4 regions of the Pseudomonas sp. YA1 genome follow, and region 1 is predicted to be linked to each of the others. Evidence: predicted binding sites of a transcription regulator. Region 1 holds the regulator's gene; each other region holds the start of a gene.
What was found. The regulator FliA, encoded in region 1, starts transcription of late flagellar genes. The targets are predictions, from matches to a motif close to CTAAAGTTTNNNNNNNNNNNGCCGNTAA.
Positions count from the first base shown of each region.

Region 2: AC4OR5_RS06790 (methyl-accepting chemotaxis protein) is a predicted target of FliA. The motif match lies at 5,443-5,470, and genes of this name have one in related genera.
Region 3: flgM (flagellar biosynthesis anti-sigma factor FlgM) is a predicted target of FliA. The motif match lies at 4,516-4,543, and genes of this name have one in related genera.
Region 4: AC4OR5_RS24270 (methyl-accepting chemotaxis protein) is a predicted target of FliA. The motif match lies at 4,161-4,188, and genes of this name have one in related genera.

Region 1 covers NZ_JBZWBG010000008.1:245,793-253,534, reverse strand. The annotation lists gene AC4OR5_RS13755 (flagellar motor protein) at 1-382, opposite strand, end outside; gene AC4OR5_RS13750 (protein-glutamate methylesterase/protein-glutamine glutaminase) at 471-1,577, opposite strand; gene AC4OR5_RS13745 (chemotaxis protein CheA) at 1,631-3,892, opposite strand; gene AC4OR5_RS13740 (protein phosphatase CheZ) at 4,093-4,881, opposite strand; gene AC4OR5_RS13735 (chemotaxis response regulator CheY) at 4,901-5,275, opposite strand; gene fliA (RNA polymerase sigma factor FliA) at 5,377-6,120, opposite strand; gene fleN (flagellar synthesis regulator FleN) at 6,117-6,959, opposite strand; gene flhF (flagellar biosynthesis GTPase FlhF) at 7,098-7,742, opposite strand, start outside.
Region 2 covers NZ_JBZWBG010000004.1:87,457-95,198, reverse strand. The annotation lists gene AC4OR5_RS06805 (phosphoethanolamine transferase CptA) at 1-1,089, shown strand, start outside; partial or broken gene AC4OR5_RS06800 (VOC family protein) at 1,144-1,568, opposite strand; gene AC4OR5_RS06795 (type III PLP-dependent enzyme) at 1,684-2,847, opposite strand; gene AC4OR5_RS06790 (methyl-accepting chemotaxis protein) at 3,299-5,320, opposite strand; gene ampE (regulatory signaling modulator protein AmpE) at 5,510-6,346, opposite strand; gene ampD (1,6-anhydro-N-acetylmuramyl-L-alanine amidase AmpD) at 6,343-6,909, opposite strand; gene AC4OR5_RS06775 (DUF1631 domain-containing protein) at 7,060-7,742, opposite strand, start outside.
Region 3 covers NZ_JBZWBG010000009.1:81,489-89,230, reverse strand. The annotation lists gene hsbR (two-component system response regulator HsbR) at 1-1,151, opposite strand, end outside; gene hsbA (anti-anti sigma factor HsbA) at 1,153-1,458, opposite strand; gene cheR (protein-glutamate O-methyltransferase CheR) at 1,773-2,597, opposite strand; gene AC4OR5_RS14480 (chemotaxis protein CheV) at 2,674-3,606, opposite strand; gene flgA (flagellar basal body P-ring formation chaperone FlgA) at 3,738-4,436, shown strand; gene flgM (flagellar biosynthesis anti-sigma factor FlgM) at 4,581-4,904, shown strand; gene AC4OR5_RS14465 (flagella synthesis protein FlgN) at 4,959-5,429, shown strand; gene flgZ (flagellar brake protein FlgZ) at 5,458-6,249, shown strand; gene AC4OR5_RS14455 (TIGR04282 family arsenosugar biosynthesis glycosyltransferase) at 6,253-6,864, opposite strand; gene AC4OR5_RS14450 (MFS transporter) at 6,906-7,742, opposite strand, start outside.
Region 4 covers NZ_JBZWBG010000019.1:33,860-41,601, forward strand. The annotation lists gene AC4OR5_RS24255 (AI-2E family transporter) at 1-687, opposite strand, end outside; gene ctpM (methyl-accepting chemotaxis protein CtpM) at 847-2,532, opposite strand; gene AC4OR5_RS24265 (Na+/H+ antiporter family protein) at 2,646-3,971, opposite strand; gene AC4OR5_RS24270 (methyl-accepting chemotaxis protein) at 4,230-6,374, shown strand; gene AC4OR5_RS24275 (hypothetical protein) at 6,379-6,687, opposite strand; gene carS (two-component system sensor histidine kinase CarS) at 6,778-7,742, opposite strand, start outside.

The DNA.
Region 1 (7,742 bases):
GGATGCTGCGGATGACTTCTGGCTCGGCGCCGTCCACCAGCAGTTGCAGGCCCTTGCGCGCATAGGGATCGGGCTCCGCGTCGGCGATGCTCTCCAGGCCGAGCAGGCCTTCCTTGCGCGCGGTCATGCTCCAGGAGACGATCCGGTCGATTCCCCCGGAAAGATCCTCGCGCGGCGGGAAGAACACCCAGCCGAGCATGCCCAGGCCGCGCTTGAGCACGTTCACCGGGGTCTGCAACAGCGCCGCGGCCAGGGTGCCGCCGATCACGATCAGCGCCGCCGGACCGTTGAGCAGGGCCCCCGCGTGGCCGCCCTCGAGGAAGTTGCCGCCGACGATGGCGACGAACGCCAGGATGATCCCGACCAGGCTGAGCACGTCCATCAGTGCGTCCCCTCGGCTCGGCGAAGGCGCGCGCAGGTCGTCACGTGGGTGGCCATCGAAGGCAGTCTCCTCATTCCTGCACGCACGCTTACTGGCACGCCTCGACCAGGTGCCGGCCGATGTCGTCGAGCCCGTACACCGCGTCCGCCAGGTTGGCCTTGACCACGGCCATCGGCATCCCGTAGATCACGCAACTGGCCTCGTCCTGCGCCCACACCTGGCTGCCGCCCTGCTTGAGCAGGCGCGCGCCCTCGCGTCCGTCGGCGCCCATGCCGGTGAGGACCACCGCCAGAACCTTGTCGTTGTAGGCCTTGGCCGCCGAGCCGAAGGTCACGTCGACGCAGGGCTTGTAGTTCAGGCGTTCGTCGCCGGGGAGGATGCGCACCGTGCCGCGGCCGTCGACCATCATCTGCTTGCCGCCCGGCGCCAGCAGCGCCAGGCCGGGACGCAGGATGTCGCCGTCCTCTGCTTCCTTGACGCTGATCCGGCACAGCTTGTCGAGGCGCTCGGCGAAAGCCTTGGTGAAGGCCGCCGGCATGTGCTGGATCAGCACCAGCGGCGCCGGGAAGTTGGCCGGCAACTGGGTCAGCACCCGCTGCAAGGCAACCGGTCCACCGGTGGAGGTACCGATCGCGACCAGCCGGTAGGCCTTGCGCTTCGGCGCCGCCGAGGTCGACGCCGGGGCCGGCGACGCGCCGGCACTGGCACGCGCGCTCGCGCCGAGGCTGGAGGACGACGCCGGCGCATGGCTGGACGAGGTGGCCGAAGGCAGCGGCGGCAGGCTGATCGAGCGACGATTGCTACGGGCGATGGTCAGGACCTTCTCGCAAAGCAACTGGCGGACCTTGTCCGGGTTGCGCGAGATGTCCTCGAAATTCTTCGGCAGGTAGTCGACCGCTCCGGCGTCCAGCGCATCCAGGGTCACCCGCGCGCCCTCGTGGGTCAGCGAGGAGAACATCAGGACCGGGGTCGGGCAACGCTGCATGATGTTGCGTACCGCGGTGATGCCGTCCATCAGCGGCATCTCGTAATCCATAGTGATCACATCGGGTCTCAGGGCCAGCGCCTGCTCGATGGCCTCGCGGCCATTGGTGGCGGTGCCGACCACCTGGATCTGTCCATCGGCGGAGAGAATCTCCGAGACACGGCGGCGGAAGAACCCCGAATCGTCCACCACCAGGACTTTGACTGCCATAGCTACTCCTCAGAGGGCGACGCTCCTGCGCCGCCGGAAACCCATACGCGGCGTCAGATGCGCCGTGCGTAACGCTTGAGCATGCTCGGCACATCGAGGATCAGGGCGATGCGCCCGTCCCCGGTGATGGTGGCGCCCGCCATGCCGGGGGTGCCCTGCAACATCTTGCCGAGTGGCTTGATCACCACTTCTTCTTGTCCCACCAACTGGTCGACGACGAAACCGATGCGCTGGGTGCCGACCGACAGGATCACCACGTGCCCCTCGCCCTGCTCCTCGTGGGCCGCGCTCGGCACCAGCCAGCGCTTGAGGTAGAACAGCGGCAAGGCCTTGTCGCGGACGATCACCACTTCCTGGCCATCCACGACATTGGTGCGCGACAGGTCAAGATGGAAGATTTCGTTGACGTTGACCAGCGGGAAGGCGAACGCCTGGCTGCCCAGCATCACCATAAGGGTAGGCATGATCGCCAGGGTCAGCGGCACCTTGATGACGATCTTCGAGCCGGACCCCTTCTGCGAGAACACGTTGACCGTGCCGTTGAGCTGGGAAATCTTGGTCTTCACCACGTCCATGCCGACGCCGCGGCCGGACACGTCGGAAATCTCGGTCTTGGTCGAGAAACCCGGGGCGAAGATCAGGTTGTAGCACTCCAGGTCGGTCAGGCGGTCCGCCGCATCGCGCTCCAGCAGGCCCTTCTCCACCGCCTTGTTGCGCAGCACCTCGGCGTCCATGCCCTTGCCGTCGTCGGTGATCATCAGGAGGATGTGGTCACCCTCCTGCTCCGCTGACAGCACCACCTGGCCGACCCGCGGCTTGCCGGCGGCCTCGCGCTCCTCCGGACTCTCGATGCCGTGGTCGACGGCGTTGCGCACCAGGTGCACCAGCGGATCGGCGAGGGCCTCGACCAGGTTCTTGTCGAGGTCGGTCTCTTCGCCCACCAGCTCCAGGTTGATCTCTTTCTTCATGTTCCGCGCCAGGTCGCGAACCAGGCGCGGGAAGCGGCCGAAGACCTTCTTGATCGGCTGCATGCGAGTCTTCATCACCGACATCTGCAGGTCGCCGGTGACCACGTCGAGGTTGGCCACGGCCTTGGCCATGGCCTCGTCGCCACTGTTCAGGCCCAGGCGCACCAGGCGGTTACGCACCAGCACCAGCTCGCCGACCATGTTCATGATCTCGTCGAGACGCGCCGTATCCACCCGCACGGTGGTCTCCGCCTCGCTCGCCGCCGGCCTGTCGGGCGCCGCCGGACGCGCGGCGGCGGCCTTGGCCGGAGCGACCGGTTTCGCCGCGGGACTCTTCGCCGCGATGTTCTTGGCTACCGCCGCGGCGGCCGCCACGGCCTCGGAGGCGCCGTTGAACTTGCCCTTGCCGTGCAGTTCGTCGAGCAGCGACTCGAACTCGTCGTCGCTGATCTCATCGCCGCCCGCGGCGGCCGGCGCCTTGCCCGGCTCCGCCGGCGCAGCCGCTGGAGCCGCGGCAGCCGGTGCGGCGGGTGTGCCGGCGGCTTCCGGGACATCGCCGAACTTGCCCTTGCCGTGCAGTTCGTCGAGCAGCGCCTCGAACTCGTCGTCGCTGATATCGTCACCAGCGGCAGCCGCGGCCGGCTCGACCGCCTCGGCGGGGACTTGCGCAGGCTCGGCCGAGACCGCCGGCGGGACGAACTTGCCCTTGCCGTGCAACTGGTCGAGCAACGCCTCGAACTCGGCGTCGCTGATCTCGTCGCCAGCGGGAGCCGCGGGCGCTTCTGCAACGGCGGAGGCCGGCGCTTCGTCGCCCTGGAGAGCATCCAGCAACTGCTCGAACTCGTCGTCGGTGATATCGCTGGAGGCACTCTGCGCGGGCGCTTCCGGCGGCGCCGCAGGCTCGGCTGGCGGAACGGCCGCTGGCGGCGCTTGCACAGGTTCCGCGGGCGCGGCGCCCTCGGGCTCGGCCAGGCGGGCAAGGGCCGCCAGCAGTTCGGGCGTCGCCGGGGTCGGTTCGGACTGCTCGCGCACTTGGTCGAACATCGCGTTGACCGTATCCAGCGCCTGCAGCACCACATCCATCAGTTCGGAGCTGACGCGCCGCTCGCCCTTGCGCAGGATATCGAAGACGTTTTCCGCAATGTGGCAGCATTCCACCAGCGCGTTCAGCTGGAGGAAGCCGGCACCGCCCTTGACCGTATGGAACCCACGGAAAATGGCATTGAGCAGGTCCATGTCGTCCGGCCGGCTCTCCAGCTCGACCAGTTGCTCGGACAATTGCTCGAGAATCTCGCCGGCCTCAACCAGGAAGTCCTGGAGGATTTCTTCATCGGCGTCGAAGCTCATTCGGCTGCTCCCAGAGACGTGTTACTCGAAAGGATCGGCAGGACCGCTGTCCTGCCGGAAATACCGGCCCGGCTTTCCGGACCGACTTCAGCCCGCCCGCCGGGATCATCGGCATGACGAAGGCTGTGCCGGCAGCCCGCGGATGCCAGCGTTCAATGCTTACTTAACGGCAGCGATGCCGCAGTCTTGAGCCGGGCGGGTCAGAAACCCAGGCTGGACAGCAGATCGTCCACGTCATCCTGCCCGGACACCACATCCTCTCGTTTTTCCGCGGCGACCTGCGGCCCCTCGCCCTTGGCCGAACGCTCCAGCGCGGCCTGGTGGCGCATGCTCACGTGGTCGTGCTCGATTCCGGCGTAACGGTCCACCTGGCCGGCCATCCAGACCAGCTTCACGAGGTTGCTCTCGACCTCGGTGACCAGCTTGGTGACACGCTTGATCACCTGGCCGGTCAGGTCCTGGTAATCCTGCGCCAGCAGGATGTCATTGAGCTGCGAGGACAACTGGCCGGCGTTCTCGCCGCTGCGCACGAGGAACTGTTCGATGCGCTTGGCCAGCTCGCGGAAGCCGTCGGCGTCGATTTCCCGGCGCATGAAGCGTTGCCACTCCTGGTGCAGCTCCCGCGAATCGTCGCCCAGTTGGTTGACCAGCGGGGCGCTCTGCTCCACCAGGTCCATGGTCCGGTTGGCGGCCTTCTCGGTCATTTCCACCACGTAGGAAAGACGATCGGTGGCATCGGCGATCTGCGACATTTCCTGCGCGTGGGGGGAATGCGGGTCGATCTGGAAATCGACGATGGCGTTGTGCAGTTCGCGGGTCAGCTTGCCCACTTCCTGGTAGAGGCCACGGTCCCTGGCCTGGCTGAGCTCCTGGATCAATTGCACCGCCTGCTGGAAGTGCCCCCGTTCGAGACAGTCCACCAGTTCGCGCGCGTGTTTTTTCAGGGTCGATTCGAATTCGTCGCCCGTGGAATCGTTACCAAGCACCATGACACCCTCTTGGCCGGCTTCAGCCGTTGACCCGCTCGAAAATCTTCTCGATCTTTTCCTTCAGGACCTGAGCGGTGAAGGGTTTGACCACATAGCCGTTGACCCCGGCCTGGGCCGCTTCGATGATCTGGTCGCGCTTGGCCTCGGCGGTGACCATCAGCACCGGCAGGTGCTTGAGGCGCTCGTCGGCGCGAACCGCGCGCAGCAGATCGATGCCGGTCATGCCCGGCATGTTCCAGTCGGTGACGAGAAAGTCGAAATTGCCGCTGTGCAGCATCGGCAGCGCCGTGGTGCCGTCGTCGGCCTCGGCGGTATTGGTGAAGCCCAAGTCCCGCAAGAGGTTCTTGATGATGCGTCTCATCGTGGAAAAGTCGTCCACGATGAGAATTTTCATGTTCTTGTCCAAGTAAACCTCCGTACAGACCAGAGCGCGCCCCAGGGGACGCGCCACACATTCTTTTGCGTTAACGGTTACAAGCTGCGGTCGAGGCCGGTTCAGGCCGACCGCCAATCGGCCAGGCGCGCACGCAAACGCGCGGCGCACTGGCTGTGCAACTGGCTGACCCGCGATTCGCTGACGCCCAGTACCTCGCCGATCTCCTTGAGGTTGAGTTCCTCGTCGTAATACAACGCCAGCACCAGGCGCTCGCGCTCCGGCAACTTGGCGATGGCATCCGCCAGGGCCGCCTGAAAACGTTCGTCGAGCAGGCCGTGGATCGGTTCGTTGTGACTGAGGCTGGTGTCTTCCGGCAATCCATGTTCGCCGTCCTGCAACAGGTCGTCGAAGCTGTACAGGCGGCTGCCCTGCGTGTCGCTGAGGATGCCGTAGTAATCTTCGAGGCTCAATTGGAGTTCGGCAGCAACTTCGTGATCTTTAGCGTCGCGTCCGGTTCTCGCCTCGATCGCGCGGATCGCGTCGGTCACCATGCGCGTGTTGCGGTGCACCGAACGCGGCGCCCAGTCGCCCTTGCGGACCTCGTCGAGCATGGCCCCACGGATGCGGATGCCGGCATAGGTCTCGAAGCTGGCGCCCTTGCCGGCGTCGTATTTCTTCGCGGCCTCGAGCAGGCCGATCATGCCGGCCTGCATCAGGTCCTCCACCTGCACGCTGGCCGGCAGGCGGCCGAGCAGGTGATAGGCGATGCGCTTGACCAGTGGTGCGTAACGCTGGATCAGTTGCTCCTGGGAGTTCTGCGCTTGCGCCTTGCTATACATACGCACTCCAGAGGCCGCTGTCATACGGCCGAACCTGTCGCGGGGTGTTGGACCAGTCGTTCGACGAAGAACTCCAGGTGCCCGCGCGGGTTGGCCGGCAGCGGCCAGCTGTCGACCTTCTGCGCGACCGCCTTGAAGGCCAGGGACGCCTTCGAGCGGGGGAATGCCTCGTATACGGCTCGCTGTTTCTGCACGGCCTTGCGTACCGACTCGTCGTAAGGGATGACACCTACATACTGTAGTGCGACGTCGAGGAAACGGTCAGTGACCTTGGTCAGTTTGGCGAACAGGTTGCGTCCTTCCTGCGGGCTGTGGGCCATGTTGGCCAGGACCCGGAAGCGAGTCATGCCGTGGTCGCGGTTGAGCAGCTTGATCAGGGCGTAGGCATCGGTGATCGAGGTCGGCTCGTCGCAGACGACCAGCAGCACCTCCTGCGCGGCGCGGACGAAACTGACCACCGAATCGCCGATTCCGGCGGCAGTGTCGACGACCAGGACATCGAGGTTGTCGCTGATATCGCTGAACGCCTGGATCAGCCCCGCATGCTGCATGGGCGAGAGGTGCACCATGCTCTGCGTGCCGGAGGCCGCGGGAACGATGCGCACGCCACCGGGACCGAGGAGGAGGACATCGCGCAGTTCGCAGCGTCCCTCGATCACGTCGGCCAGGGTGCGCTTGGGCGTGAGTCCCAGCAGGACGTCGACGTTGGCCAGGCCGAGGTCGGCATCCAGCAGCATGACGCGACGGCCGAGATCGGCCAGAGCCAGTGCCAGGTTCACCGACACATTGGTCTTGCCGACGCCGCCCTTGCCGCCAGTTACTGCGATCACCTGTACGGGATGCATGCTACCCATCTGCTTCATACCTTGTGTTGTCGTCTTCCCGGAACGCCCCTTCCAGCGCTCTCCGGTATTGGCGGGAATGATGCGCCATCGTTCCCGGCCCGGCGGAAGCCACCTTCGCTTCCGTCACCCGCGCCACGCGCGGTTCTTCCCACGTCCTCAGCCGGCACGCCGCGCCGGTTGCTGGTAGAGCCCGGCGAACATCTCGGCCATGGCGTCCTCGCTGGGCTCTTCCGGTGCCTGCAGGCTCACCGCCCGGCTGACCAGTTGGTGACTGCGCGCCACCTGCAGGTCGTCCGGAATCCGCGGCCCATCCGCCAGATAGGCTACCGGGAGACGCTGGGCGATAGCCAGCGCCATCGATTCACCGAGGCTGCCCGCCTCGTCCAGCTTAGTCAGGATGCAACCCGCCAGCCCGCAGTGCCGATAGGTCTGGTAGGCCGACTTGAGCACCTGGCTCTGGCTGGTGGTGGCCATCACCAGGTAATTCTTCACGTTCAGGCTCGGCGACGCCAGTGCCTCGAGCTGCATGCGCAATGCCGGGTCGCTGGCCGGCAGGCCGGCGGTATCGATCAGCACCATGCGCTTGCGCGCCAGCGGCGCCAGGGCCTGGATCAGCGACTGGCCGGGATCGACCAGGGTCACCGGTACGTTGAGGATCCGACCGAGGGTCTTGATCTGCTCCTGGGCGCCGATCCGGTAGCTGTCCATGCTCACCAGCGCCAGGCTCTGGGCGCCGTACTTGAGGACGTAGCGCGCGGCCATCTTCGCCAGGGTGGTGGTCTTGCCGGCGCCTGCCGGGCC
Region 2 (7,742 bases), on a different contig from region 1:
ACGCTGGTCCTGGTGATCGGCGAATCCACGTCGCGCAAGCACATGAGCCTCTACGGCTATCCACGCGAAACGACCCCGCAGTTGGACGCACTGAAGGCCGCGAACCGGAACCTCACGGTATTCAACAACGTGGTGGCATCGCGGCCATACACCATCGAGGTGCTGCAGCAGGTGCTGACATTCGCCGACCAGGAGCAGCCCGATCGCTTCCTCACCGATCCGTCGCTGATGAACCTGATGAAGCAGGCCGGCTATAAGACCTTCTGGATCACCAACCAGCAGACCATGACCAAGCGCAACACCATGCTGACGACCTTCGCCCAGCAGACCGATGCGCAGTTCTACCTGAACAACCAGCGCAGCCAGAACGCCAGCCAGCTGGACGGCGCGGTGCTGGCGCCCTTCGCCAAGGTGCTGGACGATCCGGCGCCGAAGAAGTTCATCGTGGTCCATCTGCTCGGCACCCACATGAACTACAAGTACCGCTATCCCGCCGACTACGCTCGCTTCGTCGACCGTCAGGGCGCCCCGGCGGCTCTCAGCGACGACCAGGTGGAGGTCTACAACAGCTACGACAACGCCGTGCTGTACAACGACTACGTGGTCTCCAGCCTGATCAAGGGCTTCGCCAACAGCGATCCGAACGGCTTCCTGGTCTACCTCTCGGACCATGGCGAGGAAGTCTTCGACGAAGCCCCGCACGACCGTCTCGGCCGCAACGAAGGCGACCCGACCCGCGGCATGTACACCGTGCCCTTCCTGGTCTGGACTTCGCCCAGTTGGCAGCAGACCCATCCGCGCGACCTACAGGCCCTGGTCGACCGACGCTACAGCAGCGAAGACCTGATCCATACCTGGTCCGACCTCGCCGGCCTCAACTATGACCTCTTCGATCCGACCAAGAGCCTGGTGAGCAACGACTTCGAGCATGAAGTCCGCTGGATCGGCAACCCCTATGCCCACAATGGCTTGCGCGACTTCGACAAGCTGCCGCTGGACAAGGCCGACGCCGGGCAGCAGGTAGCCCAGGCCGGACGACCCGCGCCAACGACGCCGCGCGCACCGTCCCGTCAGCCGGACGAAGGCTGACCGCCACCAAGGAATGCGCCCCGCCAAGCGGGGCGTTTTTCCATCCGCAGCACCTCAGGGCAAGACCAGGTTGCCCTGCTCGTCGAACGGCCAGAACGGGTTGTAGGCAATTTCCCAAAGGTGTCCATCCGGGTCGGCGACATATCCGGAGTAGCCCCCCAGAACACTTCCTGCGGCATCTTGGTCGCCTGCCCGCCGGCCGCCATAGCCGCGGAGAACAGACGGTCCACCTCGTCCTGCGAGGCGCAGTTGCAGGCCAGGGTGATAGCCGCGAAGCCGGTCGGACGATCTTCCACCTGCGCATCCTCGGCGAGGGCGCTGCGTCCGTAGAGGCCGAGGACCAGGTTGCGGCCCTTGAGAAATACCACCTGCTCGTTGCCGTCCGAAGAGGGCTGCCAGCCCAGCGCCTGGTAGTAGAGAGAGGAGCGGGCCAGATCGGCGACCCCGAGGGTCACCAGGGAAATACCATTGCCTGTCATGTCGGCGTCCTTGTCATGGGTTGTCGAACAAGGCTGGCACGAGCGCCGCGAGGCTTCCAGAGCGACATGAAAAAGCCCCGCCGAGGCGGGGCTCTTCGTAACAGAGGCGACTGCGCTAGAGGTAGAACGCCTTCAGCGGCGGGAAGCCGTTGAACTCCACCGCACTGTAGCTGGTGGTGTAGGCGCCGGTAGACAGCCAGTAAAGGCGGTCGCCGCTCGCCAGGTTCAGCGGCAGGCCATACTTGTAGTGCTCGTACATGATGTCGGCGCTGTCGCAGGTCGGGCCGGCGATCACCACCTCTTCCATCTCGCCCTGCTTCTCGGTCCAGATCGGGAACTTGATCGACTCGTCCATGGTTTCGATCAGTCCGGAGAACTTGCCGACGTCGGCATAGACCCAGCGCTCCACGGCGGTCCGCGACTTGCGGGCGACCAGCACCACTTCGCTGACCAGGATGCCGGCATTGGCGATCAGCGAACGGCCCGGCTCGAGGATGATTTCCGGCAGGTCGTCGCCGAAGTCCTCCTTGAGGAAGCGGATGATCTCCTCCGCATAGGTTTCCAGGTCGTTGGTCTTGGTGATGTAGTTGGCCGGGAAGCCGCCGCCCATGTTGATCATCTTCAGGACGATGCCGTCTTCTTCCTTCAGGCGCTCGAAGATCACCTTGACCTTGGCGATCGCCGCGTCCCACACCGAGATGTCGCGCTGCTGCGAACCGACGTGGAAGGAAATGCCGTAGGGCTCCAGGCCCAGCTGGCGGGCCAGGATCAGCAGGTCCATGGCCATGTCGGTCTGGCAGCCGAACTTGCGCGACAACGGCCAGTCTGCGGTAGTCGAGCCCTCGGTGAGGATACGCACGTAGACCTTGGCGCCGGGAGCGGCCTTGGCGATGTTGCGCAGGTCGGCTTCGGAGTCGGTGGCGAACAGGCGCACGCCCTTCTCGTAGAAGTAGCGGATGTCCTTGGATTTCTTGATGGTGTTGCCGTAGCTGATGCGCTCCGGACCGACGCCGGTCTTCATCACCTTGTCCAGTTCGTAGATCGAGGCGATATCGAAGTTCGAACCCTTGTCGCGCAGCAGCTCGGTGATTTCGGTAGCGGGATTGGCCTTCACCGCGTAGTAGATCCTGGCGAAGGGGAAGCAGTCGGTCAGTTGGTCGTAGGCATCGGCGATGGTCTGCTTGTCGATGACCACGAAGGGGGTTTCCTGCTTGTCGGCGAAGGCCTTCATGCGCTGGAAGGTTTCAGGGGCGAAATAATCCTCGACCTTGATGGACATGGTTGGGACTCCCAATGGCAAAACACATGGATTCGTAGGGGTGAAGCTGAACGTCTAATCCGTTTCCCCACTTTGGTTCGCCTACTTCCCAAGGCATGTCGCCGAGTATCACCTGCCTGCCGGCAGCCACCGCCTGTTCATCCTGGTAGGTCGCGCGCGTGTCCCGCGCGACGACCTGGCCGCTTGAGCAGCGGACGTCGCCTTGCCACAGGGCGATCTCTCGTCGTCAGTACTTGAGCCGGATGGATCGTTTCCAGCATGGACGTTCGGGCGCGAACTTTAGGACCAAGGGGACGCGAGATCAATAAAAAAATGCCGCGATTTCGCCTCCGCCTGTCGCACCGCCGGATTGACCTGCTCAGCCTTTACCCCATGTGCATGACAGTGGGATGTCCCCGTCCGCCCAGCGTTCAATCGGATGGACGAAAAACGTCCCGTGCAGGCCTTGCGCCTACACCCGGAACGCGCCGATCAGGCGTTTCAGCTGGGTCACCTGGGCGCCCAGTTCGCGGCTGGCCCGTTCGGTCTGGCTGGCGCCTTCCGCGGTGCGCTCGCCGGCCTGGTTGATCTCGACGATGTTCTGGTCGATATCGTGGGCCACGGCGGTCTGTTGCTCGGCGGCGGCGGCGATCTGCTGGTTCTGGTCGACGATCATGCCCACCGCGCCGAGGATATTCTCCAGTGCCTGCTGCACCTGCGCCGACTCGTTGACGGTGCCATCGGCGGTATGGTGGCTGCTGCCCATCGCCTTCACCGCCGCATCGACGCCGCCCTGCAGGCGCAGGATCATCTGTTCGATCTCGGCGGTGGATTGCTGGGTGCGCTTGGCCAGCGTGCGCACCTCGTCGGCCACCACCGCGAAACCGCGCCCCTGCTCCCCGGCACGAGCGGCCTCGATCGCCGCATTGAGCGCCAGCAGGTTGGTCTGTTCAGCGATGCCCTTGATCACATCCAGCACCTGGCTGATCGAGGCGCTGTCACTGGCCAGGCGATTGATCGCCGCCACCGACTGGTCGATCTCGCCGGCCAGGCGCTGGATGCTACCCACCTGCGACTCGACCAGGCTGCGCCCGCTGAGGGTTTCCTGGTTCACGCTGTTCGCGCTGCTCACCGCCATCGCCGCGCTGCGTGCCACTTCCTGGGCGGTAGCGGCCATCTGGTTCATCGCCGTGGCCACCTGCTCGATCTGGCTGCGTTGCCCGGCTACCGCTTGGTTGCTTTCGGCCGACACCGACTCGACGCGCAGGGTCTGCCGCTCGACCTCGCCGACGGTCTGGCTGACCCGCTCGATCAGGTCGTGGATCTTCGCCACCGATTCGTTGAACGATTGTCCCAGCTCGCCCAGCTCGTCACGGCTGCGGGCCTGGAAGCTGACCGTCATGTCGCCGCCGGCGACGCGCTCCATCATTCGCCCGAGATCCTTCAGGGTGGCGCGGGTGGAAACGTAGAAACCGCCGTAGAGGTATAGGATCGCTGCAAAAACCACGGCCAGCGCGGCGACTAGCAACAGCATCTGCGTGCGCACCTGTTGCAGGCGCTTTTGCAACTGGGTATCGAGATAGCCGAGAACGGCGTCGTCGAGCTGGTAGGTCTTGTCCATCGCCGCGCTGACCTGATCGTAGAACTGCGTCCACGGGGTATCCAGCGTCTCGGCCACGATCACCCGGTCCTCGAACAACTGCCCCAGGCTCTTCAGGGTCTCGCGACTGGCCTGGGCGGCCTCCTCGAGCGCCGGTGGGCTGCCGGCCAGGGACTCCTGCAGCTTCAGGCCGTACTCGCCATGCAGTTTCTCGAACTCCAGCAGCAGTTCGTCGAGCCGCGCGCTGGAGGACGAATTGAGGAAACCCTGGCCCAGGGAGTAGGCGCCGATGGCGCGCCCCTTGCTGATGGCCGCCGTCACCTCCGGCGTTATCGAACCGACCAGCTCGCTGAGCTGGCGCACCTGGCGCTGGCTGTCCTGGCTGAGCCCGGCCTGGGCGATGAGCAACTTGATGAATACCTGTGCGCTACCGAGCAGCTTCTCCGCCCGTGCGCCCTTGCCCTGCAAGGACCCTTCGGCCTCCACGGCCTGCAAGCCGTTGAGCAACCGGTCGCGCTGGGCCTCGAATTCGGCTACCGCCGCACCATCCTCGCTGAGCGGCGCCAGCGCCTCGAGCCGCCCGCGCAGCCCCTTCTGGACGTCCGCGATGCGCGCTTCCAGATCGCCGGCCTTGCCGGACTGGCCGATGACCGCATTGATCTGCAACAGATCGTTGAGGGACTCCAGGCCACGCCGGATCTGAAGTCCGCTACCCAGCAGCGTCAAGCTCTGCAGTTCGATCCGGGTGTCGCTGAATTGGCGATAGGCATCGCGCACCAGATAGAAGCTGGTGATCAGCAGCGGCAGGAAGAACAGCACGCTGATCAGGCCGAACTTCATGCCGAAGCTGAGCCGGTTCATCAGCGCGATGGCGGGATAGAGTACGGTCTTCACCCAGACGTCTCCTGATTGTTCTTATCGTTCTGAGAGATGCCGCCGCGTGGCGACATTGACGCACGGAGTCCGCTCGGTAATGGCCTTTCGAAATCATGCGGACACGTTCACCTGTGTACCCGATATCGGCCTGGTGTTCTGTAACTTAAGGTTAACGGGGAATCGCAAGCGGATTCCCCGTCGCTACGCTCAGAGGAACAGCGCGCAGAAGGCGAACACGGCATACCAGAGCACGGCCGCGCGCACCAGCAATTGCCAGAGCGCATCCAGGCTGGCGACGCCGGCGGCACCCAGTTCGACCGCTTCGACATCGCTGGCGACCCGCCCGGCCTTGCCCAGCAGCGCGGCCGCCGAGATGTCCCAGGCCAGCAGCCAGTGCAGCAGCACGCGGATAACCGCGAGGAAGTTGCCGACCAGGGCGAAGCTCAGCACCAGCGCACGCACCGGCAACCAGTCGAGGATATGCCGGACGCGCGCCGCCTGTTCGCGCAACGCCGGCTGGCGGGCGTGCTCCAGCGCCAGTGCCAGCAGGCGATAGGCCAGGGCCGCCACCGGGCCGAGCAAGGCATACCAGAAGATCACCGCGAAGAAGCTCTGGTAGCCCTGCCAGAGCAGATGGCCGTGCACCCGGCCGATCAGTTCGCTCTCGCTGCCGCCCAGGATCCCCAGATCGCGTTCGGCGACATGGAAGGCAGCCTGGGCCTCCTCGCGCCGCCAGGCGTCGCGGAACGGCCCGAGGTCGGCCATGACGTCGCCGCGGCCGAGACTGTAGACCACCACCAGAAGATGCAGCGGAAGGCTCAACCAGCCATAGGCCAGCGGCTGCAGCAATGTCAGCAGCAGGGCCAGCGGCAGCAACGGCAGGACCACCGCGAGCAGCAGCCCCAGCCAGGAGCGGCGGGACACCGAGGGCAGGTCCTCGACCAGGCTCAGCCAGGCGAGCCAGGCGCCATCGCGCTGGATACGCCGGCGCCAGCCGGAGAACTTCTCCAGCGCAAGGGCCAGCAGCAACACCAGGAACGTCATGTTTCCTCCTTGGAATCGGTCAATCCGGCGCGGTAGCGCGACCAGTCGAAAGCCTCGCCGGGATCGGTCTTGCGCTCCGGGGCGATATCGCAGTGGCCCTGGATGCGTTCCGGGGTGATCCCCGGGAAGGCCACGCGCAACAGCCGCGTCAGCCCGGCCAGGGCAGTGTACTGCGCGTCCGTGTACGGTTCCGTGTCGGTCCCCTCCAGTTCGATGCCAAGGGAGAAGTCGTTGCACGCCTCGCGACCGTCGAAGCAGGAAACCCCGGCATGCCAGGCGCGGTCGTGACAGGAGACGAACTGGGTGATGGCGCCGTCGCGTTCGATGAGGAAATGCGCGGAAACCGTCAGGTGGCGGATCTCCTCGAAATAGGGATGTTCGTTCGGGTCCAGGCGATTCTGGAAGAACGCCTGGACCTTGCCGGTGCCGAACTGTCCCGGCGGCAGGCTGATATTGTGGATGACCAGCAGCGACACCGCGTCCCCTTGCGGACGCAGGTTGAAATTCGGTGAAGGGCAGTGGCGGACGCCACGGACCCAGCCGGTAACGGAATCGAAATGCATACGGGCTCCTGAACGAGCCCCCACTCTAATCCAGCGGCGCCGGAATGACGATCAGGCGGGCTCTGGATCGGCCGCTTCGACATGCTTCGAGGAAAGGTATTACCCGCAAGAACGAAAAGACCCGGCATCCGCCGGGTCCTCGAGAAGCGGCTAGGCGCCCTTGAGGCGCCGCAGGTTGCCGATCACCGACTCCAGGGCCCGGTCGAACAGCAAGGCATCGTCCAGCAGGCGTACCGCCTGCCGGCGAAACTCCACCGCCAGGCCCATGCGGGTCTTTTCCAGGACCTTCATCCCGGTGCGATTGACGAAGATGTAGCGACCGGTGGGCCGGATCACTGCCGCCAGCTTGCAGCGCAGCTTGTGCTCGGCGTCCTCCTGGATTTCCACCCAACTGCCGACACGCAGCGCATCGACCCGCAGCAGTGCCTCGTCGTTGTCCGGCAGGCGCACTTCGCTCTCGACAGGCGCCGGGGCGGCGTCCGGCGAGGTCAGGACGATTTCCTCGACCACCCGCAGCATGACCGGCGCCCGGGGCTTTTCCGCGGCCGTGCCCGGGGTCGCTTCGTCGAGCAGGGGGCTGTCCGCGACCGCCGCCTCGCCGCGCTTGTCGCGCTGCAGGCCCTGGACATGCAGGGTTTCCAGCTGGCTGAAGAATTCACCGGTGGAAAACGGATCGAAGGCTGCGCTGGCCAATCCCTCGCGCAGCGCCTTGAGCAGGCCTGGCACGCGCTCCAGCAACTGTTGGCGGGACAGCGGATCATCATGCGGGCCGACGCTCCAGATCAGCTCGTCCATGGTATCCAGGGCCTCCCGCCACTCGGCCGAAACCTTGC
Region 3 (7,742 bases), on a different contig from region 1:
ACTTCGAGCATGCTCACGTCGTCCTGCACCGCGCCGCGGAACTGAGCCAGGCTGCGCTGGATCTCGTCGAACAGCGCGGACGGCTGGCGATTGCGCTCGAACAGCTGGAGCAGCCGCGCCTCGCCGAACATCTCGCCAGCCTTGTTGCTGGCCTCGAGGACACCGTCGGAAAACAGGAATATCCGATCTTCGATATCCAGCGGATAGGTTTCGCAACGGTCGCTGAACGCCGCCGGCTCGAGGATTCCCAGCGGCAGGTGGCGGGACACCAGGGCGACCCGCTCGCCGCTGGCGGCGCGCAGCAGGTAGCCGTCCGGCAAGCCGCCGTTCCAGACCTCCACCAGTTCGCGCTGGAAGCTCAGGTTGAGCAAGGTGGCGCAGCAGAACACGCCGACCGGCAGGATGCGCTTCAGCTTGGCGTTCATCTCGCGAAGGATGTCGGCCATCGGATAGCCCTTGGCGGTCATCCCGTAGAACACCTCGGCCAGCGGCATCGCGCCGATCGCCGCCGGCAGGCCGTGGCCGGTGAAGTCGCCGAGCAGCACGTGCATGCCGCCGGACGGCTTGTAGGCGGCCAGCAGCAGGTCGCCGTTGAACAGCGCGAGGGGCGATTGCAGGTAGCGCACGTTGCTGGCGTTCAGGCAGCCGGAATGGGCCACCTTGTCGAACACCGCCTTGGCCACCCGCTGTTCGTTGAGCAGGTGCTCGTTGTGCCGGACGATCAGGTCGCGCTGCTCCAGCACCGTTCGTTGCAGCAGGTGCAGGCGTCCCATGGCGTTGATCTTGGCTTCGAGGATCACCCGGTTGTACGGCTTGGAGAGGAAGTCGTCGCCGCCCGCCTCCAGGCTCTGCACCAGCGCCTCGGTTTCGCTGAGGGAGGTGAGGAAGATGATCGGCACCAACTCCTCGCCGGCCTGCTGCTTGATCCGCCGGGCCGCCTCGAAGCCATCCATCACCGGCATCATCACGTCCATCAGGACCAGTTGCGGCCGCTCGGTCTCGAACAGCGCCACCGCCTCCAGGCCGTTGCCGGCGGTCAGCACGCGATGCCCCTGGCGGCTGACGATGGTCGACAGCAGCAGGCGGTCGGCCGCGTTGTCCTCGGCGATGAGAATCGTCAGGCTCTCGATCCGCGCCGCCGGGGGATTCATCTCAGCTGATCTTGAACAACTGCTCGAAGTTGGAGATGGCGAGGATCTTGCGCACTTCCGGGCTGCAGTTCGCCAGGCTGATCTGCGCGTTCTCGCCGCCGGCGTGGTCGCGCAGCAGCAGGAGCATGCCAAGGGCCGAGCTGTCCAGGTAGGTGGCGTTGCGCAGGTCGACGACATAGCGTCGCGGAGTGATCGCGACGCGCTCGTAAGCGTCGCGGAAGTCCTGATGGGCCCCGAAGTCGAAGCGCCCCTGGATCTGGATGGTCAACTCTTGCCCATCGGCCGAGGGCAGCGCAGTGATGGCCATGGAAGTCTCCTGGTAGGCGTGGCGGATCGAGGGAACGCTTGAATCATGTAAGCAGTTCCCCGGCAAAGCGGCAACTTGCCAGATCACCTGACTATCAGAAATATCTGTCAATACAACTAGATCGCGCAGTCCTAAACTGCCCCGCTCCGAGCCAGCCGTCCTGTGCCGAGCGGGCTGCGACGGCGCCGCCGCGCGTGGCGCTCGGAGCCTGGGCAGTGGGCGAAAGTCTCGTCCCACCTGCCCGTCCCAAGCGGACCCGCGCCAGGCTGCCAGGTCACCCCCGGCGCAACCTGGCGCGGGTCCGCTTCCTTGCGCTACTTGGCCCGGTAGATGATGCCCGGGCTGCACTGCACCATCTGGTAGTGGTCGGGCAGGTTGTTCAACGCCTCCGAGGCGCCGAGGAACAGGTAGCCGCCAGGCTTGAGCGTGCCATGGATGCGCAGCAGGATGTCGCGCTTCACCTCGGCGGAGAAATAGATCAGCACGTTGCGGCAGAACACCATGTCGAACTTGCCGAGGCTGGCGTAGCTGTCCAGCAGGTTCAGGGCGCGGAACTCGACGCGGCTGCGGATCGCCGGCTTGACCGCCCAGCGCCCCGGCCCCTTGGCGTCGAAATAGCGTTGCAGACGCTCCGGGGACAGGCCGCGGCCCATCGCCAGGGTGTCGTATTCACCGGCCTTGGCGGCGGTGAGCATCGACCCCGACAGGTCGGTGGCGACGATCTGCACGCCCGCCTTCAACTGCCCCAGGTTGGTCTTCTCGAACTCGTCGATGGCCATCGACAGCGAGTACGGCTCCTGGCCTGACGAACAGGCCGCCGACCAGATCCGCAGGCGCTGCCCGCCGTTGGCCTTGATCAGTTCGGGAAGAACCCGCTGCTTGAGCACCTCGAACGGGTAGGTATCGCGAAACCACAGGGTCTCGTTGGTGGTCATCGCGTCCACCACCATCTCGCGCAGGCCGCCGCGCTGGGTCTGGATGCGCTGCACCAGCTCTCCCAGGCTCTTGATGCCCTGCTGCTCCATCAGCTTGTTCAGCCGGCTCGAGACCAGGTACTGCTTGTTGCTGCCCAGCACAATGCCGCAGGTCTTCTCGAGGAAGACCCTGAACAACTCGAAATCCGCATTAGCTGCCGACACGCATAAGCCTCTTCGCCCTGGGCGACCGGAACGCAGCCGGTCGCCCGTATTCACATTGTTGTCGAGGGCCGATCGCTCAGCCCGCGTCCACCGCCTTGATCCGCTCCACCACCCGCGCCGCCAGATCGTCCGGACGGAACTTGGCGAGGAAGTCGTCCGCACCGACCTTCTTCACCATCGCCTGGTTGAAGACCCCGGACAACGAAGTATGCAAGAGAATGTGCAGTTTCTGCAGGCGGGGATCGCTACGGATTTCCGCCGTCAGGGTATAACCGTCCATTTCCGGCATTTCGATGTCGGAGATCAGCATCAGCAACTCGTCTTCCGGACGCCGTCCCTCGGCGAGCATGTTCTGCAGGTACTCCAGGGCCTGGCGCCCGTCGTTGAGCGCGGTCATTTCCACGCCGACCGCCTCCAGGCAACGGGTCACCTGCTTGCGCGCCACCGACGAATCGTCCACCACCAGCACCCGCTTGGTCACCGCGCGGCTCTGGGTCTCGGCGTCCACCACGCCGTGGGACACTTCCTCGGACGTCGGTGCGACCTCCGCGAGCACTTTTTCCACGTCGATGATTTCCACCAACTGCTTGTCCACCCGGGTCACCGCGGTCAGGTAATGCTCGCGGCCGGCGCCCTTGGGTGGCGGATGGATCTCTTCCCAGTTCATGTTGACGATGCGCTCCACCGAGCGCACCAGGAAACCCTGCACCTTGGTGTTGTACTCGGTGATGATCGCGAAGCTGTTGGTCAGGTCCTGCAACCCGCGGCGGCCGGTGGCCAGCGCCAGGTCGAGGATCGGAATGGTGCCTCCGCGGATGTTCGCCACCCCGCGCACCACCGGGCTGGACTTGGGCATCACCGTCAGGCGCGGGCACTGCAACACCTCTTTCACCTTGAACACGTTGATGCCGTAGAGCTGGTTACCGTCCAGACGGAACAGAAGCAGCTCCAGACGGTTCTGTCCGACCAACTGCGTGCGCTGGTTGACTGAATCCAAAACACCGGCCATTGGCGCTCCCCTCAGACGGTCGTACCGGACTCCGGCACGACCATTGCTTAACCCGTTGCATGAAACAGGCAACGACAGTTTTTCGACGAATAATGGCCCGTAGCCATACTTCTCTACGGTTTTTACCCGTTTTGCTCGGGCTCGGCTACCTGTGCGCGGCTAACAACAGCCAGGCCCAGGGTTTTACCGCTCCCGAGGTACTTATCGGCTCCACCCAGGGGTTTCTTGAATTCAAGGTAGAAGAATATCTGCAGAATAGCGGACTCGACGGGCGCTACCAGATTCAGGTCAATCGCGTCGACCCGCGCTTGCGCCTGGCCGAATGCGACAGGGACTTGACGCTCAGCCAGGAAAGTCCGGCACAACCGATCGGCAGGGTCACCGTGCGCATCGGTTGCGAAGGCAGTGCGCCCTGGACCATCTTCATGCCGGCCCAGGTGAAACTGTTCCGCCAGGTAGTGGTCGCGGTGCAGCCACTCAAGCGCGCGCACGTGCTGGAGGATGCCGACATCGCCCTGGTCGAGCGCGACGTCGGCCTGCTGACCCAGGGCTACCTGACCGATCCGGCCCGCGTCGTCGGGCAGAAGCTGCGCCGACCGGTGGTCAACGACCAGGTGCTGGCGCCGGTCTTCCTCGAGCAGGCCGAGGCCGTGCGCAAGGGCGACCAGGTGGTGATCCTCGCGCGCACCGCCACCATCAACGTCAAGATGCCCGGCGAGGCGCTGTCCGATGGCGCCCCGGGCCAGCAGATCCGCGTGCGCAACCTGCGCTCGCAGCGGATAATCAAGGCCCGCGTGATAGAACCCGGCACGGTCGAGGTGAATATGTAGAGGGAAAGCCGTGGCCGGTAGCGCTGGCGCTACCCCGGCGGGTTTCTCTAAACTGGGAAACGACGCACGAAAATAAGTCCTAAAGTTTTTCAAGCCTTCGCCGAAAAGCTAGGCAAGCGTCCAATACCTTCGAGGTTTACAACCATGGTCATCGACTTCAACCGGCTGAATCCCGGCAGCACGCCAGCCACCACCGGCCGTACCGGCAGCACCGCCGCGGGGCGTCCCGACGCCACTGGCGCCGACAAGGCAGGCCAGGCCGCGACTTCCGCTCCGAAGAGCGGCGAGTCGGTGCAGATCAGCGAAACCGCCCAGAACATGCAGAAAGTCACGGACCAGCTGCAGACCCTGCCGGTGGTCGACAACGATAAGGTTGCCCGGATCAAGCAAGCGATCGCCGATGGCACTTATCAGGTCGACAGCGAGCGTGTTGCCAGCAAGCTGCTCGACTTCGAATCCCAGCGCTGACCTCGAAGGACGCGCTGGAGGACATTGGACGCCGAATGAACTCCCGAGCCCGAGATGCCTGACTCCCCTACCCTGCTCGATCTGTTCGCCGAGGATATCGGCCACGCCAGCCAACTCCTGCAGTTGGTCGACGAAGAATTCCAGGCCCTGGAACGGCGCGAACTGCCGGTCCTGCAACAGCTTCTCGGGGCCAAGCAGCCACTGATGCAGCAACTGGAGCGAAATGGCCGGGCCCGCGCGGAAATCCTCCGCGAAGCCGGCGTTTCCCTCGACCGCGAAGGCCTTGCCCGCTACGCCCGCGAGCGTGCGGATGGCGCCGAGCTGCTGGCGCGCGGCGACGAACTGGGCGAACTGCTGGAGCGTTGCCAGCAGGCCAACCTGCGCAACGGGCGGATCATCCGCGCCAACCAGGCTTCCACCGGCAGCCTGCTGAACATCCTCCGCGGCCAGGACGCCCCGAGCCTGTACGACAGCCGCGGCGGCACCGCCTCGAGCAGCCGGCAACGCCCGCTCAGCCAGGCCTGAACCCGACCAGCACACGTATCAAGGCACAGTGCTATCATTGAGGCATTCGTGCCCCAGGAGAGCATTGAAGGTGCCCAACCCGTTCGTCGAAGAAGCGGGGCCGCAACCCCCAAAGGTGCTCAAGGCCCCCGTGGAAATCCAGGCCAACCTGCGCCTGCTGCAGGATAGCCGCGACTCCCTGCTGATCACCTTTGCCGATCGCAACCAGCGCTTCCAGAGCTTCCTGGTGGACATCGACCGCGACCGCGGGATGGTCGCGCTGGACGAACTCATCCCCAACACCGGCGAACGTTTCCTGCAGAACGGCGAGGCGTTTCGCGTCGAAGCCTTCCACGAAGGCGTGCGTATCGCCTGGGAATGCGAGCGCCCGGTGCAGTTCGGCGAACACGACGGCGTCCCCTGCTACTGGGCCGCCCTTCCCGCCGAAGTGCTCTACCACCAGCGCCGCAACGCCTACCGCGCCAGCATCAAGCAGAGCCAGCCGATCGCCGCGGAAATCGCCGGGGAAAAACTCCGCGCGCCGCTGAGCGGACAACTGCTGGATATCTCCGCCACCGGCGCCAAGCTGCGCTTCGCCGGCAATGTCGCCGAACGCCTGCATCCCGGCGAGATCTACGAAGACTTCAGCGCCCAGTTGCCACAGGGCGCGATCAGCAGCGCGATCGAACTGCGTCACGTGCGCTTCGACGAAAAGCTCGACGCGACCTTCGCCGGCGTCCGCTTCAGCGAGATGAGCGGCCTCGCCCAGCGCCAGGTGGATCGCTTCGTCTACCAGTTGCAACGCGAAGCCCGGCGCTTCGAGAAAGACGAACTGTTCTGAGTCTCACAGGACCACTCCCAGCGCCGCCAGGCGCGGCAGGTCCTCGGGACGGTCGACGTCCCAGAGCGCCGGCAACAGGTGATGCTCCCAGCCCAGTTGCCGGAGACGCTCGCAGGTCAGCGCCAGCAGGCGGTCTCCGCCCCAGGGCATCGACTCGAACAACAGCGGGTCGACCCGGGTCAGGCCGAGCAGCGCGTAGCCGCCCCGCTCCACCGGCCCCAGCACCGCCTGGTGGCGGCCCAGGGCGGTGCAGGCCGCTTCCAGGTAGTCGCCGTCCAGCACCGGGCAGTCGTGGCGAATCAGCAGTACCGCCTCGCTTTCCGCCAACCCCAGCGCCGCGATACGCCGCATGCGCTCGCCGGGATCGCCGGCCGGCTGGCTCATCAGGCTCCAGCCCAATGCCATAGCCAGCGTCTGCAGATCGCTGTCCAGATCGTCGTCGAACCAGAGGATGCGGGCACTGAAACCGCGATCGGGCAGGCGCAGGGCGCGTTCCAGCAATACCCGCTGCAAGCGTCCCGCGCTCTCCTCGCCGATGGCCTGGGCGATCTTCGGCCGCCGCTGCCCTGGCGGCAGGTTGCGCACCATCAGGTGAAGGGAAAGCGTCGGACTCATCGCAACCTCTCCTGCCTATCGGCTCCCGCGGCGAGCGGAATTCAGTTCTGCATCGCGCCGTCGGCCTGCGGCGCGTCGGGCTCGCCATCGACCATCTGTTCCTGCACCGCCTGTTCGTCTACCCGCGGATCGAGCGCCGCGACCAGCGGGGAGCTGGTCATGTTGTCCGGGGTCGGCACGTGGTGCAGCGGCGCGTCGTCGACCCGGTGCAGGCCGCTGACCTTCTCCGGATGGACCCGCCAGACCAGGATCAGCGCGCAGGCGCTGACGAACGCATATAGCATGTTAGCGCCAAACAGCCGCATCAGCGCGCCGGCCGCCAGCGGCCCGATGCAGGCGCCGACGCCGAAGGTCACCAGCAGCATGGCCGTTAGCGAAACCCGTCGCTCGGTCTCCACATGGTCGTTGGAAAAGGCCACTGCCAGCGGATAGAGGGTGAACTGCAACATGCTCGCGGCGATTCCCAGGGCCAGCAGCAACGCCAGTGGCATCTGTTGCAACAATGCCAGCGGCAAGGCGAACAGGCACAGCAGGATGGCGCAGGCGCGGATCAGCCAGGCGCGGTCGCGACGGTCGGACAGCCAGCCGAGCGGCCACTGCACCAGCAGCCCGGCGAAGATGCAGGCGCCCATGTACAGGCCGACCTCCTCGTTGGGCAACCCCAACTGGTTGGCGTACAGCGGCGCCAGGCCATAGAAGGAGCCGACCACCAGCCCCGAGACCAATACGGTGGTCAGCGACTGCGGCACCCGGCGGATGAAGAAACGTGGTTCGAGCGGCGCCGGGCGCAGCGCCGCGGGGTGGATCTTGTGGGTCAGGGCCAGCGGCACCAGGCACAGGGCGAAACAGAAGGCCACCAGCATCAGCAATTCCGGCCC
Region 4 (7,742 bases), on a different contig from region 1:
GATCAGGCCGCCGAGAGCGCCCTGGGTGGCAGCCACGGCGATGTTGCCCTTCACCGTGGCGCGGATCACCGTGGTGAACTTGGCGAACAGGTGGTGCTTGTGTTCCTGGCTCAGCGGCACCGCCTGCTTGATCCGCCGGCCGAGCACGCGACCGTCGCGAAGGAGGAAGAACAGCAGGTAGAGCATGATGCCGAAGCTGATGACGAAGTCGAGGGTGTTCTGGCCGATGCTGAACGCCTTGGTCGCCACCACCTGGCTGGCCTGCATCGCCACCGAGGAGAGCTTCTCCTGCAGGCTAGAGAGATTGGCCAGGTCGAAGCGCTCCAGCCACTGGTGCACCGATGGCGGTAAGGCGGCCACCGCCTGCTGCAGGTAGGCGGCGAAGTTCAGTTCGCCGGACTTGACCCGCTGGTAGACGCTCGCGCCTTCCTGCACCAGCGAACCGGCGATGAAGATCACCGGGATGATCACGATCAGCACGCAGATCAGCAGGGTGATCAGCGCGGCGAGGTTCTTCCGATCTCTCAGACGCACCTGCAGGCGGCGTTGCACCGGGGCGAAGATGATCGCCAGGATGGTGCCCCAGAACACCGCGCCGTAGAACGGCAGCAAGAGCCAGCCGAAGGCGAGCGTGACCACCGCCAGCAACAGGAGAAAAGTCCGGGATTCCAGTTTCGTGTCGAGCATGTCCAATCCATCTGGCAGTGGGAAGCAAAGCATTAGTCAGCCGGCGGAGGTGGATCGTTCACGACTGCCGGCCGACTCCGCCGAATAATGACAGGAAGGCTCTGTGGCGCACCACTGCCGGCTGGCTCTTTTGCCGGCAGCGGTCGCGCGGGGGAAGGGTCAGATGCGGAACTGACCGACCAGCCGGCCCAGGCCCTGGCCCAGTTGCGCCAGGCTGCGGGCGGTCTGCGCGCCCTGCTGGGCCTCGTCGGCGACGCTGTCCACCGCGCCGGCGATCTGGTGCACGCTGCGGTTGATCTCCTCGGCCACCGCGGTCTGTTCCTCGGCGGCGCTGGCGATCTGCGCGTTCATCGCGTTGATGGTGGCAATCAACTGGGCGATGGCGTCCAGCGAATCGCCGGCCTGGTTGGCCTGGTTGCTGGTGCCCTCGCCGGCCTCGCCGGAACGGCGCATGGCGTCGACCGCGGCGTTGGTGCCCTGCTGCAGACGATCGATCATGCCCTGGATTTCCTGGGTGCTCTGCTGGGTGCGGCTGGCCAGCGCCCGCACTTCGTCGGCGACCACCGCGAAGCCACGTCCGGCCTCGCCGGCACGGGCCGCCTCGATGGCCGCGTTGAGCGCCAGCAGGTTGGTCTGTTCGGCAATCGAGCGGATCACCCCGAGCACGCTGACGATCGACTGCACGTCCTGTTGCAGGCTGTCCAGCGAGGAACCGCTGTCGCGGATCTCGTCCACCAGCGAGTGGATGCGCTCGATGCTGCCGTCCACCACGCGCTTGGCCGCCTGGCCTTCGTGGTCGGTCTGCTGCGCGGCCTCGGCGGCGCGCTGGGCGCTCTGCGCCACTTCATGGGCGGCGGCGGACATCTCGTTGATCGCGGTGGCGACCTGGTCGGTCTCGTGGCGCTGGCGCTCCATGGCCTGCTCGGAACGCTCGGCCTGGGCCGACATCTGCTCCACCAGTTGCTTGAGGTCGCCGGTCATCCCGGCGATCTGCCGCACCAGACCGTGGATCTTCTCGACGAAGCGGTTGAAGGAACCGGCCAGCTCGCCCAGCTCGTCGTGGCTGGTCACCGGCAGGCGACGGGTCAGGTCGCCTTCGCCGGCGGCGATGTCATCGAGGTTCTGGCGGATCTGGTGCAACGGCCGCAGCATCGCGTTGGCCACCGCCAGGCCGATCACCAGCAGGACCACCAGGAGGACCCCGGCGATCGCCACGATGCTGGCGATCAGGGTGCCGATACGCTCGTCGATGGCTTGCTTGATCTCCACCAGTTGAGCCTCGACGCCGTCGAGGTTGATCGCCGAGCCGATCACCATGTCCCACTTCGGCAGGTACAGGGTATAGGACAGCTTGGGCACCATGACGCTTTCGTTACCCGGCAGCGGCGAGGTATAGGTCACGTAGTGGCTGCCGTTCTTGCCTGCCTCCACCAGTTCGCGGTTGAGGTAGACGCCGCTGGGATCGCGGCGGTCGCGGAAGCTCTTGCCGACGTCCACCGGGCTGTCGCCACGGAACAGGCGCACCACCTGGGAGTCGTAGCCGAAGATATAGCCGTCCTTGCCGTACTTGACCTTCGACAGGCGCGCAATGGCCTCGGCGCGGGCATTCAGGTCGCCGTTGGCCGAGCGGTCGTACTCGGCCTGGATACTGCCCATGGCGATCTGCACATAGTGCTCAAGTTCGGCACGACGGTCGCCGAGCAGGCGCTCGCGGGTATCCTTGACTTCGGTATCAGCCTGTTTTTTCAGGATCAGCACCGCTCCGCCGCTGAGCACCAGGGCGAAGAGCAGCACCGGCACCATGGCCAGCAGGAGGACTTTGGATTTCAGGGTCAGACGCATCATCAACTCCTAGCATGACGCCCAATAAAAAACGGGATTCCCGTTTCATCGGCAATCCCGTCGGAAGCTTAAGCGGCCGGCCCGACATTCCGTCAGGCGACCGCCCGAAATGGGACTCAGAGCAACATCGCGGCGGCCCAGCCGAACACCAGCAACGGCAGGTTGTAGTGCAGGAAGGTCGGCACCACGGTGTCCCAGATGTGATTGTGCTGGCCGTCGACGTTGAGCCCGGAGGTCGGCCCGAGGGTCGAGTCCGACGCCGGAGAACCTGCATCCCCCAGCGCGCCGGCGGTGCCGACGATGCTGACGATGGCCAGCGGGCTGAAGCCCAGTTGCACCGCCAGCGGGACGAAGATCGCGGCGATGATCGGCACGGTGGAGAACGACGAGCCGATGCCCATGGTGACCAGCAGGCCGACCAGCAGCATCAGCATGGCGCCGACCGCCTTGCTGTTGCCGATCCAGGCCACCGAGGCGTCGACCAGGCTCTGCACCTCGCCGGTGGCCTTCATCACCTCGGCGAAACCGGCCGCGGCGATCATGATGAAACCGATGGTGGCCATCATCTTCATGCCTTCGGTGAACAGGTCGTCGGTCTCCTTCCAGCGCACCACGCCGGACAGCGAGAAGACCACGAAACCGACCAGCGCGCCGATGATCATCGAGTCCAGCCACAGCTGCACGACGAACGCGGCGACGATGGAGACCCCGGCCACCGCCAGGCTTTTCGGGCTATAGCTGACATCGACGCGTTCGGCCTGCTCGATCCGCTGCAAGTCGTAGACGCGCTTGCGGCGGTAGCTGAACAGCACCGCGATGAGCAACCCGGCGAGCATGCCCAGGGCCGGGATGAACATGGCGTGGGTGACGTTGATCCCGCTGACGTCGACGCCGTTGCGCGCCACGTTGGCCAGCAGGATTTCATTGAGGAAGATGTTGCCGAAGCCCACCGGCAGGAACATGTACGGGGTGATCAGGCCGAAGGTGATGACGCAGGCGATCAATCGCCGGTCGATCTGCAGCTTGCTCAGCACATAGAGCAGCGGCGGCACCAGCAGCGGGATGAAGGCGATATGGATCGGCAGGATATTCTGCGAGGATACCGCCACGCAGAGCAGCAGGCCGACCAGGATCCACTTGAACGCACCGGCGCCCTTGCCCTGCTCGTCGTGCCGGCCGAGCAGCGCCAGGACCTTGTCGGCCAGCGCATGGGCCACGCCGGAGCGAGCGATGGCCACGGCGAAGGCGCCGAGCATGGCGTACGACAGGGCCACCGTGGCCCCCCCGCCGAGGCCGCCGTTGAAGGCCTTGAGAGTCCCCTCCAGGCCTAGGCCACCGAACAGTCCACCGACCACCGCGCCGATGATCAGCGCCAGCACGACATGCACACGGCAAAGGCTGAGGACGAGCATCAGTGCGACCGCCAGCACCACTGCGTTCATCGTTGAACTCCTTGCAAATGAAACGAACCCGGCCGCCTGCGACCGAAAAAAGGGGCGTACTCTGCTACAGCCATCCCCGCCTGTCAAAGCCGCGCATGGGCGAATGTCGCCTGGCTATAAACCGTTGTGCACGGTTCTTGCGTGCGATTCGCCGCACGACGGCAATCCGGCGCCAGCGAACGAACCGTCGTCAAGAATGGGCGAGCCCTGCCGATAAGCCTTGGGCCCCCGCAGTTTCTTCGTACAAGGACCCCTCCCATGTTCCTTCGCCGCCTGTCCATCCAATGGAAGATCACCCTGCTGGCAGGCCTCTGCCTGCTCGGCGTGGTCGCCTTGCTGGTCGGCCTTTCGGTCTACCGCATGCAGCACAGCAGCGTACTGGTGAAAAGCGCCAGTACGCAGATGCTCGACGAATCGGCGCGCCTGCGCCTGGAAGCCCGCGGGGAATTGCAGGCGTTGCGCATCCAGCGCTATTTCATGGATGCCTTCCAGTACGGCAAGGGTTTCTCCCGGCAGATCCTGTTCCTCCGCGACCAGGCGCAGAAGCGCTTCCTCGACGCCTACGACCTGCGCGAAGACCTGACCCGCCAGGTGCGCACCGCGCTCGCCGCCAATCCCGAGGTGCTCGGCCTGTACGTGGTCTTCGAACCCAACGCACTGGACGGCAAGGACGAACTGTTCGTCGACCAACCCGCCCTGGGCAGCAACGACAAGGGACGCTTCTCCCTGTACTGGGCGCAGGCCACGCCGGGACAGCTGGAGTCCGAGTCGATGGTCGAGTCCGAACTCGCCGACACCAGCAGCGGGCCCAGCGGCGCGGCCTACAACGCCTGGTACACCTGCCCGAAGGAAAGCGCTCAACCCTGCGTGCTCGATCCCTACTTCGATAAGGTCGGCGAGCGCCAACTGCTGATGACCAGCATCGCCTTCCCCCTCGAACTGGATGGCAAGGTGATCGGCGTGATGGGCCTGGACATCAACCTGAGCAACCTGCAGGCGCTCAGCGAACAGGGCAACCGCGAACTCTACGACGGCGTCGGCCAGGTCGGCATCCTCAGCCCGGCCGGGCTGTTCGCCGGCAACAGCCGCGACGCCGGCCTGCTCGGCAAGAACCTGGCCAAGGCGGATCCGCAGCACGCCGGCGAACTCCTGCAACTGCTGGCCGCCGGCAAGAGCCAATTGTTCAACGAGAACGACGACCTCAAGGTGCTGCAACCGTTGCAGCCGATTCCCGGCGCCAAGCCCTGGGGCGTGCTCCTCGAAGTGCCGAAGAGCGCCCTGCTCGGCCCGGCCCTGGCGCTGGAGCGGCAACTGGACGACATGCGCCGCGAAGGCACCTGGGTCGAGCTGGGCCTCGGCCTCGGCGCCGCGGTGCTCGGCCTGCTGGTGCTGTGGCTGACCGCCCGCGGCGTAACCCGGCCGATCCTCGGCGTCGCCCACATGCTGCGCGACATCGCCAGCGGCGAAGGCGACCTGACCCAGCGTCTGCCGCACACCGGGCGCGACGAGCTGGGCGAACTGGCCGGTTGGTTCAACCGTTTCCTCGACAAGCTGCAGCCGATCATCCGCGACGTGAAGGTCTCGGTGCGCGATGCGCGCAGTACCGCCGACCAGTCGGCGGCGATTTCCAGCCAGACCAGCGCCGGCATGCAGCAGCAGTTCCGCGAGATCGACCAGGTCGCCACCGCATCCCACGAGATGACCGCCACTGCCCAAGACGTCGCCCGTAGCGCCGCCCAGGCCGCCGACGCCGCGCGCGGTGCCGACCAGGCGACCCGCGACGGTCTGGCGCTGATCGACCGCACCACCCAGAGCATCGACAGCCTGGCCGCCAACCTGACCAGCGCCATGGGCCAGGTCGAGCAACTGGCCAGCAGCAGCGAGGAAATCGGTTCGGTGCTAGAAGTGATCCGCGCCATCGCCGAGCAGACCAACCTGCTGGCGCTCAACGCGGCCATCGAGGCGGCCCGCGCCGGCGACGCCGGCCGCGGCTTCGCGGTGGTCGCCGACGAAGTGCGCAACCTCGCCCGGCGCACCCAGGACTCGGTGGAACAGATCCGCGGGGTGATCGAAGGCCTGCAACAGGGCACCCGCGACGTGGTCGACGCCATGCACGGCAGCCATCGCCAGGCCCAGGGCAGCGTCGAGCAGGTGGATGAAGCGGTGGCCGCGCTGCAACGGATCGGCGAGGCGGTGACGGTGATCAACGACATGAATCTACAGATCGCCAGCGCCGCCGAGGAACAGAGCTCGGTAGCCGAGGAGATCAACCGCAATGTCGCGGCGATCCGTGACGTCACCGAGTCGCTGTCGAGCCAGGCCGAGGAATCGGCCCAGGTCAGTCAGTCACTGAACCGCCTGGCCAACCACCAGCAGGGCCTGATGGAACAGTTCAAGGCCTGACCGTTCACGGCCTGAATAGCGCCGGGGGACCGTAGGTCCCCCAGATCGCCAGGCGGGCCAGCGAGCGCAGCCAGCCACGCAGACGCGCCGGGGCTCCCGCCTCGGCCACCTTCGCTGCCGCTGTCCCGGCCTGTCGCGGCTCGCCGCGCTCGCTGCGCAACGCGTTTTCCACGGCCTGCTCGTAGCGAGCCTGCGCGGGTAACCGCGGCGACCGCCCCTCCTCTCGCTGTCCACTGGACTCGCCCAACAGGAACACCAGCACCGGCAGCATCAGCGCCCAGCGCCAGCGGCCCGTACTCGTCCGCCGTTTCATCGTCCAAGACCTCCTTGCAAGAAGCCCGGGATGCTAGGGAAAGCGCAGGAGGAAATCTTGCCGGGACTGTCGGCAAATGGTGAAGAACTGTTAAGCCCTGGCGGCGCGGCCGCTCTTCTGCAACGACAACTCGATGCTCACTCGCAGGCCGCCCAGCGGGCTGTCTTCGAGACTCAGGCGGCCACCGCAGGCCTCGGCGATGTCGCGCGCGATGCCCAGGCCCAGGCCATGGCCGCTGACCTGCTCGTCGAGCCGGGTACCCCGCTCGAGCACCGCCTGGCGCTGGTCGGGGAGGATGCCGGGGCCGTCATCGTCGACCTTCAGGCGGACCATGCCCTCGCCCTGCGCGACAGTCAGGCGGACTTCGCTATCGGCCCACTTGCAGGCGTTGTCCAGCAGATTGCCGAGCATCTCCAGCAGGTCCTCGCGGTCCCATGGCAGGCGCAGCCCCGGTGGCGCGCTCCAGCTCACCTGCAGGTGCGGGCCGTGGATCAGGCGCAGGGTGTCGCACAGCGACGGCAACTCCTCGGCGCAATCGAAATGTGCGCCAGGCAGCGCTTCGCCGACCAGGCGCGCCTTGCCCAACTCGCGACCGAGGCGCTGCTGGATCTGTTCCAGCTGTTCGCGCAGGACCTGTTGCAACTCCGGCTGGCGCGCCATCTCCTCGCGCTCGGCGAGGCTGACCAGCACCGCCAGCGGCGTCTTCAGGGCGTGACCGAGATTGCCCAGGGCGTTGCGCGAACGCTTCAGGGTCTCCTCGGTGTGCGCCAGCAGGTGGTTGATCTGCTCCACCAGCGGCTCCAGCTCCTCGGGAGCCTGGTTGTCCAGTTGGCTACGCTGGCCCTGCTGCAGTTGGGCGATCTGCAGGCGCACCTCCTCCAGCGGACGCAGCGAACGACGCACGGTCAGGCGCTGCAACAGCAATACCAGGAGCAGCGCCAGGGCGCCGGCGCCCAGGCCCATCCACTGCACACGGGCGAAGCTTTCCAGGATCGGCGTATAGTCCTGCGCCACCACGATCCGCAGCTTCTGGCCCATGCGCTTGTAGTGGCCGC